Regions from separate parts of the Shinella sp. GW821-FHT11G07 genome, predicted to be linked through region 1. Evidence: predicted binding sites of a transcription regulator. Region 1 holds the regulator's gene; each other region holds the start of a gene.
The links. Region 1 encodes HrcA, which represses chaperone genes, less so after heat shock. Its sites were predicted from a motif close to GTTAGCACTCNCNNNNNGNGAGTGCTAAC; they were not measured.
Positions count from the first base shown of each region.

Region 2: the regulator HrcA is predicted to act here: its motif matches at 1,269-1,297, upstream of groES (co-chaperone GroES).
Region 3: the regulator HrcA is predicted to act here: its motif matches at 2,486-2,514, upstream of groES (co-chaperone GroES).

Region 1 is NZ_JBXARJ010000006.1:209,491-213,601, forward strand. It holds gene ptsN (PTS IIA-like nitrogen regulatory protein PtsN) at 1-207, shown strand, start outside; gene grpE (nucleotide exchange factor GrpE) at 279-902, opposite strand; gene hrcA (heat-inducible transcriptional repressor HrcA) at 994-2,073, opposite strand; gene rph (ribonuclease PH) at 2,249-2,965, shown strand; gene AC1RT2_RS14005 (VOC family protein) at 2,977-3,390, shown strand; gene rdgB (RdgB/HAM1 family non-canonical purine NTP pyrophosphatase) at 3,399-4,043, shown strand; gene hemW (radical SAM family heme chaperone HemW) at 4,050-4,111, shown strand, end outside.
Region 2 is NZ_JBXARJ010000013.1:63,092-67,202, reverse strand. It holds gene rsgA (ribosome small subunit-dependent GTPase A) at 1-220, opposite strand, end outside; gene AC1RT2_RS23325 (J domain-containing protein) at 476-1,084, opposite strand; gene groES (co-chaperone GroES) at 1,351-1,647, shown strand; gene groL (chaperonin GroEL) at 1,712-3,337, shown strand; gene AC1RT2_RS23310 (DUF2934 domain-containing protein) at 3,554-3,829, opposite strand; gene AC1RT2_RS23305 (TMEM43 family protein) at 3,995-4,111, shown strand, end outside.
Region 3 is NZ_JBXARJ010000003.1:394,562-398,672, forward strand. It holds gene AC1RT2_RS08380 (hypothetical protein) at 67-270, opposite strand; gene AC1RT2_RS08385 (bifunctional riboflavin kinase/FAD synthetase) at 405-1,385, opposite strand; gene AC1RT2_RS08390 (TIGR01459 family HAD-type hydrolase) at 1,405-2,253, opposite strand; gene groES (co-chaperone GroES) at 2,573-2,869, shown strand; gene groL (chaperonin GroEL) at 2,926-4,111, shown strand, end outside.

The DNA of each region.
Region 1 (4,111 bases):
GACTTCGAGGCATTGGACGACCAGCCGGTCGACCTCGTCTTCCTGCTTCTGGCGCCGGAAGGCGCCGGTGCGGACCATTTGAAGGCGCTGTCACGCATCGCCCGCGTGCTGCGCGATCCATCGATGGTCGCGAAGCTGCGCGCCTCCGACAGCGAGAGCGCGATCTACGCCTGCCTCAGCGAGGAGCAGGCGTCGAACGCGGCCTGACAATTTCGTATACGCATGAAAAAACCGGCGGTTTTGCGACCGCCGGTTTTTCTTTTTCATTCGATCGAGGATCAGGCCTGCGCAGCACTTGCCTCGCCGGCGGGCGCCTTCGGGCCGCCCTTCGACACGCCGACCATGGCAGGGCGCAGCACGCGCTCGCCGATGACGAAGCCGGCCTGCACGACCTGCACGACCGTGTTGTTGGCGACTTCCGGGTTCGGCACTTCAAACATCGCCTGGTGGAAGTTCGGGTCGAACTTTTCGCCGACCGGATCAAGCTTGCGCACGCCGTGGCGTTCGAGGGCGGCGAGCATGGAACGCTCGGTCATCTCGACACCTTCCGCCAGCGCCTTCAGGCCGGCATCGCCGCTTTCCAGGGCATCGGCCGGAATGGCGTCCAGTGCGCGGCGCAGGTTGTCGGACACGGCCAGCATGTCACGCGCAAAACCGGCGACGGAATAGGACTTGGCGTCCTTCACATCACGCTCGGTGCGGCGACGCAGGTTGTCCATTTCCGCGGCGAGGCGGAGATACCGGTCCCTGAGGTCGCTGTTTTCCGCGCGCAGAACGTCGATCGGATCCGGCTCGGCAGGGGCATCAACCTCGGCAGCCACGTCGTCCGGTGCGGACGTTTCTGCTGCAAAGCCGTTTTCCGCGCCTTCGTCAGGTCCATGTTTCTTGTTGTCGTCGGTCATGACGTACTCCGAATTGCATCTTTTAAGGGTTGGGCCCGATATCGAGCTTTGAACCCGAAAAATCAAGGGCTGATGGCTGGATTGCCAGAGTTCAGCGCGAAAGCCGCGACATGAGCTGGGCCGTATAGTCCACCATGGGCACGATACGGGAATAGTTGAGCCGGGTCGGCCCGATGACGCCGACAGCGCCGACGATCTTCTCGTCGCTGTCGCGGTAGGGCGCCACGATCAGCGAAGAACCGGAGAGCGAGAAGAGCTTGTTTTCCGAGCCGATGAAGATACGCACGCCCGGGCCGGTCTCGGCGAGGTTCAAGAGCTCGATCAGGCTGTCCTTGCGCTCCAGGTCGTCGAACAGCATGCGCAGCCGATCGATATCCTCCGCCCCGGCAAGGCCTTCGAGCAGGTTTGCCCGGCCGCGCACGATGAGCCGCGTCGGCTTCGCCGCATCGAAGCCGCCGGACCAGACCGCAAGCCCGCGCTCGACCAGATCCTGCGACAGCTTGTCGAGCTCGCCGCTGATTTCGCCGCGCAGGCGCTCCAGCTGGGCGCGCGCTTCAAACAGCGTGTTGCCGGCAAGATGGGCGTTGAGGAAGTTGGCCGCTTCCGTCAACTGCGAGCTGGTGACGCCGGCCGGCAGTTCGATGATGCGGTTTTCGATCTGATCATGATCGCCGACCAGCACGACAAGCGCTTTGGTCGGCTCCAGCCGGATGAACTCGACATGTTTCAAAATGGCGTCGTTCTTCGAGGTAATGACGAGGCCAGCGCCGCGCGACATGCCGGACAGCGCCTGGCTCGCCTCGTTCATCATCGTCTCGACGGCGGTATGTTTCTGGCCGTGCGGGCGCACATGCCGCTCGATCGAGGCGCGGTCTTCCGCCGAAATGTTGCCGACCTGCATGAAGGCATCGACAAAGAAGCGCAGGCCAAGCTGCGTCGGCAGCCGACCGGCGCTGGTATGCGGTGAATAGATGAGACCGAGCTCTTCAAGGTCGCTCATCACGTTGCGCACGGAAGCGGGCGACAGCGACATGGGCAGGATACGCGACAGGTTGCGCGAGCCGAGAGGCTCTCCGCTTTCCAGATAGCTTTCCACGATGCGGCGAAAGACTTCGCCCGAACGCTCGTCGAGCGCCGCCTGACTGTCAGGACCCGGAGACTTCAAAACCATCTTTCCGCTGCAACCTCGTTATTTCCAGGGAATATAGTGATTTCGGGCGGAAGCGCAAAACGGATTTTCGCGGCGCAGCATCCCGAGAAATCGCGCGGGGTGACGCCGCGCCATTCCCTCGCCCGGCGAACTGGTCTAAAGCAGCGTTCCAGATATCACGAGACAGGAGTTCGCAATGCGGCCGTCCGGCAGAAAAACCGATCAGATGCGCAAGGTTTCCTTCGAGCGCAACATCTCCAAGCATGCCGAAGGCTCCTGTCTCGTCAAGTTCGGCGACACGCATGTGCTCGTTACTGCAAGCCTCGAAGAGAAGACGCCGCCATGGCTGCGCAACAGCGGCAAGGGCTGGGTGACCGCTGAATACGGCATGCTGCCGCGCGCCACGGGTGACCGCATGCGCCGCGAAGCCGCTGCCGGCAAGCAGGGCGGCCGCACGCAGGAAATCCAGCGCCTCATCGGCCGGTCGCTGCGCGCCGTCGTCGATCTCGAAGCGCTCGGCGAACGCCAGATCACCGTCGACTGCGACGTCATCCAGGCCGATGGCGGCACCCGTACCGCCTCGATCACCGGCGCCTTCATCGCCCTTCACGACTGCCTGAAGTGGATGGAAGCGCGCAGCATGATCAAGGTCGAGAAGGTCCTGAAGGACCATGTCGCCGCGATCTCCTGCGGCATCTTCGCCAGCCAGTCGGTCATCGACCTCGACTATCTCGAGGATTCCGCTGCCGAGACGGACGCCAACTTCGTCATGACCGGCTCGGGCGGCATCGTCGAAATCCAGGGCACGGCCGAAGGCAAGCCGTTCACGGAAGAAGAGTTCTCCAGCCTGATGGCGCTTGCCCGCAATGGCATTGCCGAACTGGTCACCCTGCAGAAGCAGACCATCGCCTAAGGAAGGCGCCCATGACCGCCGCGATCGAAGGCATTCTCGAAACCGCGCTCTATGCGGACGACCTCGACGCGGCGGAAGCCTTCTATGGCGGTGTTCTCGGCCTTGAAAAGATCACGCGGCAGGCGAACCGCCACGTCTTCTTCCGCTGCGGTCCCGGCGTTCTCCTGATCTTCAATGCCAAGGAGACCGTCGTTCCGCCGCCCCACGCCTTTCCCGTGCCGGTCCATGGGGCGACAGGACCAGGCCATGCCTGTTTCCGCGTGCCGGGGCCAGAGCTTGATTTCTGGGTGAAAAAGCTCGAAGAAGCCGGCATCACCATCGAAGCGGATTTTTGTTGGCCGAACGGCGCCCGCTCCATCTATTTCCGCGACCCAGCCGGCAACAGTCTTGAATGTGCCGAGCCGAGCCTCTGGAACATCGCTTAGGGACTTTTATGCGCAAGCTCGACACCAAGACGATCGTCGTCGCCAGCCACAATGCCGGAAAAATCCGCGAGATCGAGGACCTGATCGGCCCCTTCGGCTTCTCGGCCAAATCGGCCGCCGAGTTGAAGTTCGAAGAGCCGGACGAGACGGGCACGACCTTCGAAGAGAATGCGGCGATCAAGGCGCTCGCCTCGGCCAAGGCCTCCGGCCTGCCTTCCCTTTCGGACGATTCCGGCCTCGTCATCGATGCGCTCGACGGTGCGCCGGGCGTCTACACGGCAAACTGGGCGGAGAAAGAGGACGGCACGCGCGACTTCGCGATGGCCATGGAGAAGGTCGAGAAGGCCCTTGCCGACAAGGGCGTGACCGACGCGCAGGATCGCACCGCGCGCTTCGTCTCCGTGCTCTGCCTTGCCTGGCCGGATGGCCATACGGAACTGTTCCGCGGCGAAGTCGAGGGCACCGTCGTCTGGCCGCCGCGCGGCAGCCAGGGTTTTGGTTATGACTCGGTCTTCCAGCCCGAAGGCTATGAGACGACCTTCGGCGAAATGAGTGCGGAGCAGAAGCATGGCTGGAAGCCGGGTGACGCGGCAGCGCTGTCGCACCGCGCCCGCGCCTTCAAGCTCTTCGTCGAAACCTGCCTGAAGGCTTGAGGTTCAATGACGGCGGCGCCCTTCGATATCCGGCCGAATTCCGCCGTGGATCTCTCCGATCCGGGCTT
Region 2 (4,111 bases), on a different contig from region 1:
CGGCAAGAACCCAATCGCCCACCGCAAAATCAGCAGTGTTGGCGCTAGCTGGCAGCTCAAATCCCACCGGTCCGGTGGCATCGATCGTGTCGATACGGGCCCGGTGAACCGAGGCGACGCGCCTGGGCGCGAGATCCGCTTCGGCTGGCTCGACCTGAGCGGCGAAGAAATCCGACCAGCCGAGCCGTTCAAGCGATGGGGGCAGGTTGGAACCGGTCAAGGTTTGATCCGACTGTTCGACGACGCTGTCATGGATAGGCCTTCCACAGATTGAGATACGTTGTTGTGACCACTCGACATACCGCGGCTGGCTATCGGCGTTGTTCAACCGCGAAGCCGATAGTATCGCCTTCGCGGAGCGAACCATCGCATTGCAAGGCAGACAGATGAACAAACGCGTCTTGTCCTCCGAGGCGGTCAATGCTCAGCTTGTCATTTCAACGCCCGCAGGGCTACCGCTGTAGAGATGAATCTCTCAGCAAAATCCATTCAACTTGAGAATCTTATGCGCCTCGATTGAAGCGCGAAGCTCATCCTCGGAAATGCGGTTTCCCTGGTTGGTGTCGGGATGGTGCATCTTGAGTCTTTCCTTGTAGCGGCTCTTGATTTCCTCCGGCGTCGCATCCGGCGAAAGACCGAGTGTCTCAAATGCCTTGGCTTCAAGCACCTTGAGTTTTCGCTTCTGGAGCTCGGCTCTTTGTGCCTGGCGCTGGGCCGCGGTCTTGCGGGCATTCAATGCCTTTGCAGAACCAGAGCGGACGGTAAAGGGCATCGGAACTTCGGATCCCTGGCTGACCGCCGCCCCCCAGGTCGGGCGCGCGCCGGTCGTCGCCTCTTTCTGGTAGCGGGCGACGTCTGCATCAGAAAGGCCTGTCGCAAAATTGTAGCCCTTGTTGTATTCCTTCACATGCTCCAGACAGAACAGCAGATACAGGCCTTCGGCGTCTCGTCCGACGGGCGCGCGGTGCGTGCCTCTCTTTTCGCAACCATCCCATTGGCATTTTGGGCCGACAGGCTCGCTAGACGGAGATGCTTTCTTGCGCGTGGATTTAAGGCCGACGAAAATTTTGGAATCACGGGTCATAGGCCCGATATGAAGGCAGCGCGCGACGTTGGCAAGAATTAGCGAACTTTCCCGTTAAATGCTTCGAGCTGCGATACGTCAGAATAGGCGTGATATTTCTCGCCTTCTCCCATTGGCTACCGGCATATTGCCTACGGGCTTCCTATCCCCGACCATTTTCCAGCACAACCAAACAAGAAACTCCGCTAGCACTCTCGGCGCGGGAGTGCTAAGAGTGTTTGGCGGGATCGGCCATTGGGCCGCGTTCCCGCCGAGGAACCCAAAAAATGACAAGTACCGTTTTCCGGCCGTTGCACGACCGCGTCGTCGTGCGCCGTATCGAGGCTGAAGCCAAGACCAAGGGCGGTATCATCATTCCTGACACCGCCAAGGAAAAACCGCAGGAGGGCGAAATCGTCGCCGTCGGTTCCGGTGCTCGTGACGAGTCCGGCAAGGTCGTCCCGCTGGACGTCAAGGCTGGCGACCGCATCCTGTTCGGCAAGTGGTCGGGCACTGAGGTCAAGCTCGACGGCGAGGACCTTTTGATCATGAAGGAAGCCGACATCATGGGCGTCATCGCCTGATCTCGAGCGTTTCTGCCGTTTCCTATCATAGAGACCAGAGGGCCAACGGCCCGGGAGTTTTTCCATGTCTGCCAAACAGATCAAATTCGGCCGTGATGCACGCGAAAAGCTGCTACGCGGCGTCGATATCCTCGCTGACGCCGTGAAAGTCACGCTCGGTCCCAAGGGCCGTAACGTCGTGATCGACAAGTCGTACGGCGCGCCGCGCATCACCAAGGACGGCGTCACCGTCGCCAAGGAAATCGAACTGGAAGGCAAGTTCGAGAACATGGGCGCCCAGCTCGTTCGCGAAGTCGCCTCGAAGACCAACGACATCGCCGGCGACGGCACGACGACGGCAACCGTTCTTGCCCAGGCCATCGTTCGCGAAGGCGGCAAGGCGGTCGCTGCCGGCATGAACCCGATGGACCTGAAGCGCGGCATCGACCTTGCGGTCACCGCCGTCGTCAAGGACCTGCTCGCCAAGGCCAAGAAGATCAATACCTCGGAAGAGATCGCCCAGGTCGGCACGATCTCGGCCAATGGCGAGAAGGAAATCGGCCAGTACATCGCCGACGCGATGCAGAAGGTCGGTAACGAAGGCGTCATCACCGTCGAGGAAGCCAAGACCGCCGAGACAGAGCTCGAAGTCGTCGAAGGCATGCAGTTCGACCGCGGTTACCTCAGCCCCTATTTCGTCACCAATGCCGAGAAGATGGTGGCTGATCTGGAAGACGCTTACGTGCTGCTGCACGAAAAGAAGCTTTCCAATCTACAGGCCATGCTGCCGATCCTGGAAGCAGTCGTTCAGACCGGCAAGCCGCTGGTGATCATCTCGGAGGATGTCGAAGGCGAAGCGCTTGCGACCCTCGTCGTCAACAAGCTGCGCGGCGGCCTCAAGATCGCTGCCGTCAAGGCTCCGGGCTTCGGCGACCGCCGCAAGGCCCTGCTGGAGGATCTCGCGATCCTGACCGGCGGCACGGTGATCTCCGAAGACCTCGGCATCAAACTCGAGACCGTCACGCTCGAGATGCTCGGCCATGCCAAGAAAGTCTCGATCACCAAGGAAACCACCACCGTCGTCGATGGCGCCGGCACCAAGGCCGAGATTGAAGGCCGCGTGGCCCAGATCAAGGCACAGATCGAAGAAACCACGTCGGACTACGACAAGGAAAAGCTGCAGGAACGTCTTGCCAAGCTTTCCGGCGGCGTTGCCGTGATCCGGGTCGGCGGTTCGACGGAAATCGAAGTGAAGGAAAAGAAAGACCGCATCGACGACGCGCTCAACGCGACGCGTGCTGCTGTCGAGGAAGGTATCGTGCCCGGCGGCGGAACCGCCCTGCTGCGCGCCTCCATCGTCCTCGACGTCAAGGGCGAGAACGACGACCAGAATGCCGGCGTCGCCATCATCCGCAAGGCCTTGCCGTCGCTGGTTCGCCAGATCGCCGAAAACGCCGGCGACGAAGGCTCCATCGTGGTCGGACGGATTCTCGAAAGCAATACGGACAACTACGGCTACAACGCCCAGACCTCTGAATATGGCGACATGATCGCCATGGGCATTGTCGATCCGGTCAAGGTGGTTCGTACCGCGCTTCAGAATGCGGCTTCGGTTGCTGGTCTGCTCGTGACGACGGAAGCCATGATTGCCGATCTGCCAAAGAAGGACGCCGCCGGTGGCGGCATGCCGGACATGGGCGGCATGATCTAACGATCTCCCTTCGCGGACCCCATTGATCCGCAATTACAAAGGGCTCCGCTTCAGCGGAGCCCTCCATATGAGACGACGTTGTCACTTTCGGGCACTGGGAGCGCCATGCGGGATTTTCCGCAAAAACCCCAGAAGCAGATTATCGAATTCCTCGATGCCAACCAGGACAGTGAGCACATACTTGATCGAGCTGGAGATCGGCAGAATGCGGAAGCGCTACGGCTGTTCGCGCATGCCCGGTGTCGCTTCACGCTGGTCGGCATCTTCCAAGTCGGTCTTTACCAAGAATACATCGTTATGCTGGCGGGCGGCTTCGCGGAGTGCTGCGAGGTTCGGGACATCGTCGCCCTCGATCTCGCCTTCACCCTGGTCGATTTCCCGTTCGGCCTGATACCAGTGGTCGTCGGGCTTGCCGTCCGGCTGGCCTTCCTGCAGCCAGAGTGCGTGGGCGCGTTTGCGGATTTTTTCGTTGCGGTCATCGGTCATGGACATGCTCCCTTCCATTCCAGCAACAAACGATTGTCAGGGTGAGATGTTCCGCCACCCCGCCCTTCACCTGTCGACCATCATATCCCCGCTTGCACAGTTCAGGAACCGCGAATAAGCATCACTTGCCGGGCGTCTCAGGCTAGGACGCACGCTTTGTCGGGGGACATCATGAGCTTTACGGAAACGACGACCACCTCCTGGTTCTCCAGGCTGAAGGGGGCGCTGATCAAGATCGTGATCGGCTTCATCCTTCTCATCGCCTGCATCTGGCTCCTATTCTGGAAC
Region 3 (4,111 bases), on a different contig from region 1:
TTTCGCCGGTTTGAAAAGACGGCGGCGCCGTATTCATCGCCTCACAAAACGAATGTTGCCTAGGCGTCATCGTATCCGCGGTGGCCGTGTGCCGTATGCGCTCCACAAGGCCAACCGCACCTGTGGCGTTTCACGCCGCAAGACGACCGGCATGCTCTCACGCATTTCGCGACGAAAACGCGATGCGTTGCGCGCGCCCCAAACACCGGCAAAACGCTCACCGGTCGCATCGTTCAGGAAGATCGCCACACCGCCAAATGCGTCGCTCAAGCCGCCGCCTCCTTCGCCGCCATAGACTGCGACGACCCGGTCTATCGGCGCGATGGTGACGACGGTGTTTCCAGAGGGGGCGAAATTCGCCGAACGGAAAATGTAGAGCGGGCAAGGCGCGTCTGACATCACGGTCAGAAACAGAGGCGCTGGTCGATGGCCCCGAGCGGCTTGACGCCGGAAAGCAGCGCCCGCGCCTCCTCCTCGTCACGCTTCATCTGCACGACGAGCGCGTCGAGGCCATCGAATTTCAGCTCGTCGCGCAGGTGCCCGAAGAAGGAGACGGCGGAGACTTCACCGTAGAGGTCGCCCGAGAAATCGAAGAGGAAGGTTTCGAGCAGCGGGGCGCCGTTCGACGTGACCGTCGGGCGGCGGCCATAGCTGGCGACGCCGTCGTGCAGGCTGCCATCCGGGCGGCGGAACCGCACAGCATAGATGCCGTTGCGCAATTCCACTTCCGGCGGAAGCTGCATGTTGGCGGTCGGATAGCCCAATGTGCGGCCGAGCTGCTTGCCGCCGATCACCTCGGCCTCGACCGTATAGTGGTAACCGAGCTGGCCGGACGCCTCGACGACGGCTCCCTCGCCAAGCAGGGCACGGACGAAGCTCGACGAGATCACCGAGGCATTCTCGTCGCGAAAGGCATCGACCAGGGTGACGCCGAAACCATTGTCCTGGCCAGCGGCCATCAGGAAGGCCGGGCCGCCTTCCCTGCCCTTGCCGAAATGGAAATCGAAGCCGGTGACAACCTCGGAGGCGTGCAGCCAATCCATCAGGATGGCGCGGATGAAGTCGTGCGCCGATATTTCGGAGAAGTTGCGATCGAAGGGATATTCGATGACGGCGGAAAAACCCATGCCTTCGAGGATGCGGGCCTTCAACGGTGCCGGCGTCAGTCGGAAGACGGGGCGCTCCGGTCGGAAGACGGTGCGCGGATGTGGCTCGAAGGTGAGCACGAGAGCGGGGATGCCGCGCTCGGCGGCAAGATCGAGCGCCCGTTGCAGCACGGCCTGGTGGCCACGGTGCACGCCGTCGAAATTGCCGATGGCAATGACGCCGCCGCGCAGATGCTCCGGCAGTGGCTGTTTCGTCTCGTTCCTGTGAAATACCGTCATGCCGACCGTCTCCGTCCCGTCACTGCAGCCGGGGCATCCACCACTTCGGGTGGGCATTTTCCTGAGCGAGAAAGCGTTCCAATCTTGCCTCGTCCGTGCGGCCGGCTTCAACATATTCCTGCGCATGGATGCCGCCGGAAATATAGAGCACATCGAGACCAAAGGCTTCAGCGCCGCGTACATCGGTCGGCATGCCGTCGCCGATGGCGATGACGCGCGACAGGTCGAAGGCGCCACGCACATCCTTAGCCTCCGCAATCGACTTTTCGTAGATCGGCCGATGCGGCTTGCCGGCGATCTGGCTGGTGCAGCCGAGCTCTTCGTAAAGCTTCGCGAGCGCCCCGGCGCATGGAATGAGGCGGTGGCCGCGCTCGACGACGAGGTCCGGGTTGGCGCAGATGAAGGGCAGTTTTTTCGCGGCAAGTGCGGTCAGCTCCGCGCGATAATCCTCGACGGTATCCTTCTCGTCTTCGCGAAGGCCGGCGCAAACGACGATGCCCGCCTCCTCCAGGCCGACCAGCTCGACGCCGAGGCCATCGAGCAGGGCCAAGTCCTTTTCCGCGCCGATGAAATAGATTTTCTTCGGGCCCTGCGCGATCAACGCACGGGTGACGTCGCCCGATGTGACGATGCGATCATAGGAATCATCGGTGACGCCGAGGCCGCGGATCTGCACTTTCACGCCCGGATGCGGGCGCGGCGAATTGGTGATGAGCACGACGGTGAGGCCGGCCGCGCGGGCCTCGGCGAGTGCCTCCGAGGCATAGGAAAAGGCTTCGACGCCATTGTGCAGGACGCCCCAGACGTCGCAGAGCACCACGTCATAGTGCGCGGTGATATCGCGGAAGGATTGGATGCGGTGAGCCATCAGGGATTCCCGTGTCGAGGTCGAGCCCGGCTGACATTGCAAAGCGACGCCAAGAAAACAAGCCTCTCCACACAATTTTGCCGCATCGGCGGAGAAACTGCCGGAAATTCATCAGCCTGACTTGATGGCGTGCGATTTCGCTCCCATCTGGCGGCGGCGGTAACCATTCGCGGCAAAATAATTTCCCGTCGCTCTTCTTGACTCGAAAAGCCTCGCCGCCTATCTCCAGGCCGCTAGCACTCCTAAACAGTGAGTGCTAACACTCATCCATCGGATCCAGTTCGGGATCCGCAATGTCATTCGATCGAGGGATAAGACAATGGCAAGCACCACCTTCCGCCCGCTTCACGATCGCGTCGTCGTTCGTCGCGTTGAATCTGAAGCCAAGACCAAGGGCGGCATCATCATTCCTGACACCGCCAAGGAAAAGCCGCAGGAAGGCGAAATCGTCGCCGTCGGTTCCGGCGCTCGTGACGAGTCCGGCAAGGTTGTTCCGCTGGACGTCAAGGCTGGCGACCGCGTTCTGTTCGGCAAGTGGTCGGGCACCGAAGTCAAGCTCGACGGCGAAGACCTTCTGATCATGAAGGAAGCCGACATCATGGGCGTCATCGGCTGATTTAGCCGGTCATCCCTTTCCGAAATTCGCTGATACCTCTTTCAGGAGTTCACACAATGGCAGCCAAAGAAGTCAAATTCGGCCGCACCGCGCGCGAAAAGATGCTGCGTGGCGTCGACGTTCTCGCAGACGCAGTCAAGGTAACGCTCGGCCCGAAGGGTCGTAACGTCGTTATCGACAAGTCCTTCGGCGCACCGCGCATCACCAAGGACGGCGTTTCCGTCGCCAAGGAAATCGAACTGGAAGACAAGTTCGAGAACATGGGCGCCCAGCTCGTTCGCGAAGTCGCTTCCAAGACCAACGACATCGCCGGCGACGGCACGACGACTGCAACCGTTCTTGCCCAGGCTATCGTTCGCGAAGGCCACAAGGCTGTTGCCGCCGGCATGAACCCGATGGACCTGAAGCGCGGCATCGATCTCGCCGTTGCTGAAGTCGTCAAGGATCTCCAGGCCAAGGCCAAGAAGATCAACACCTCGGAAGAAGTTGCCCAGGTCGGCACGATCTCCGCAAACGGCGACAAGCAGGTCGGTCTCGACATTGCTGAAGCCATGCAGAAGGTCGGCAACGAAGGCGTCATCACGGTTGAAGAAGCCAAGACCGCCGAAACCGAACTCGAAGTCGTCGAAGGCATGCAGTTCGACCGCGGCTACCTGTCACCCTACTTCGTGACCAACCCGGAAAAGATGATCGCCGACCTCGAAGACGCTTTCATTCTCCTGCACGAGAAGAAGCTCTCGAACCTTCAGGCAATGCTGCCGGTTCTCGAAGCCGTCGTTCAGACCGGCAAGCCGCTGGTCATCATCGCTGAAGACGTCGAAGGCGAAGCGCTCGCAACGCTCGTCGTCAACAAGCTGCGTGGCGGCCTCAAGATCGCTGCCGTCAAGGCTCCTGGCTTCGGCGACCGCCGCAAGGCCATGCTGGAAGACATCGCCATCCTGACGGGCGGCACGGTCATCTCCGAAGACCTCGGCATCAAGCTCGAAAACGTAACGCTCGACATGCTCGGCCGTTCGAAGAAGGTTTCGATCTCCAAGGAAAACACGACGATCGTCGACGGTGCCGGCCAGAAGGCTGAAATCGAAGGCCGCGTCGCGCAGATCAAGGCCCAGATCGAAGAAACCACCTCCGACTACGACCGCGAGAAGCTGCAGGAACGTCTTGCCAAGCTCGCTGGCGGCGTTGCCGTCATCCGCGTCGGCGGTTCGACGGAAGTCGAAGTGAAGGAAAAGAAGGACCGCA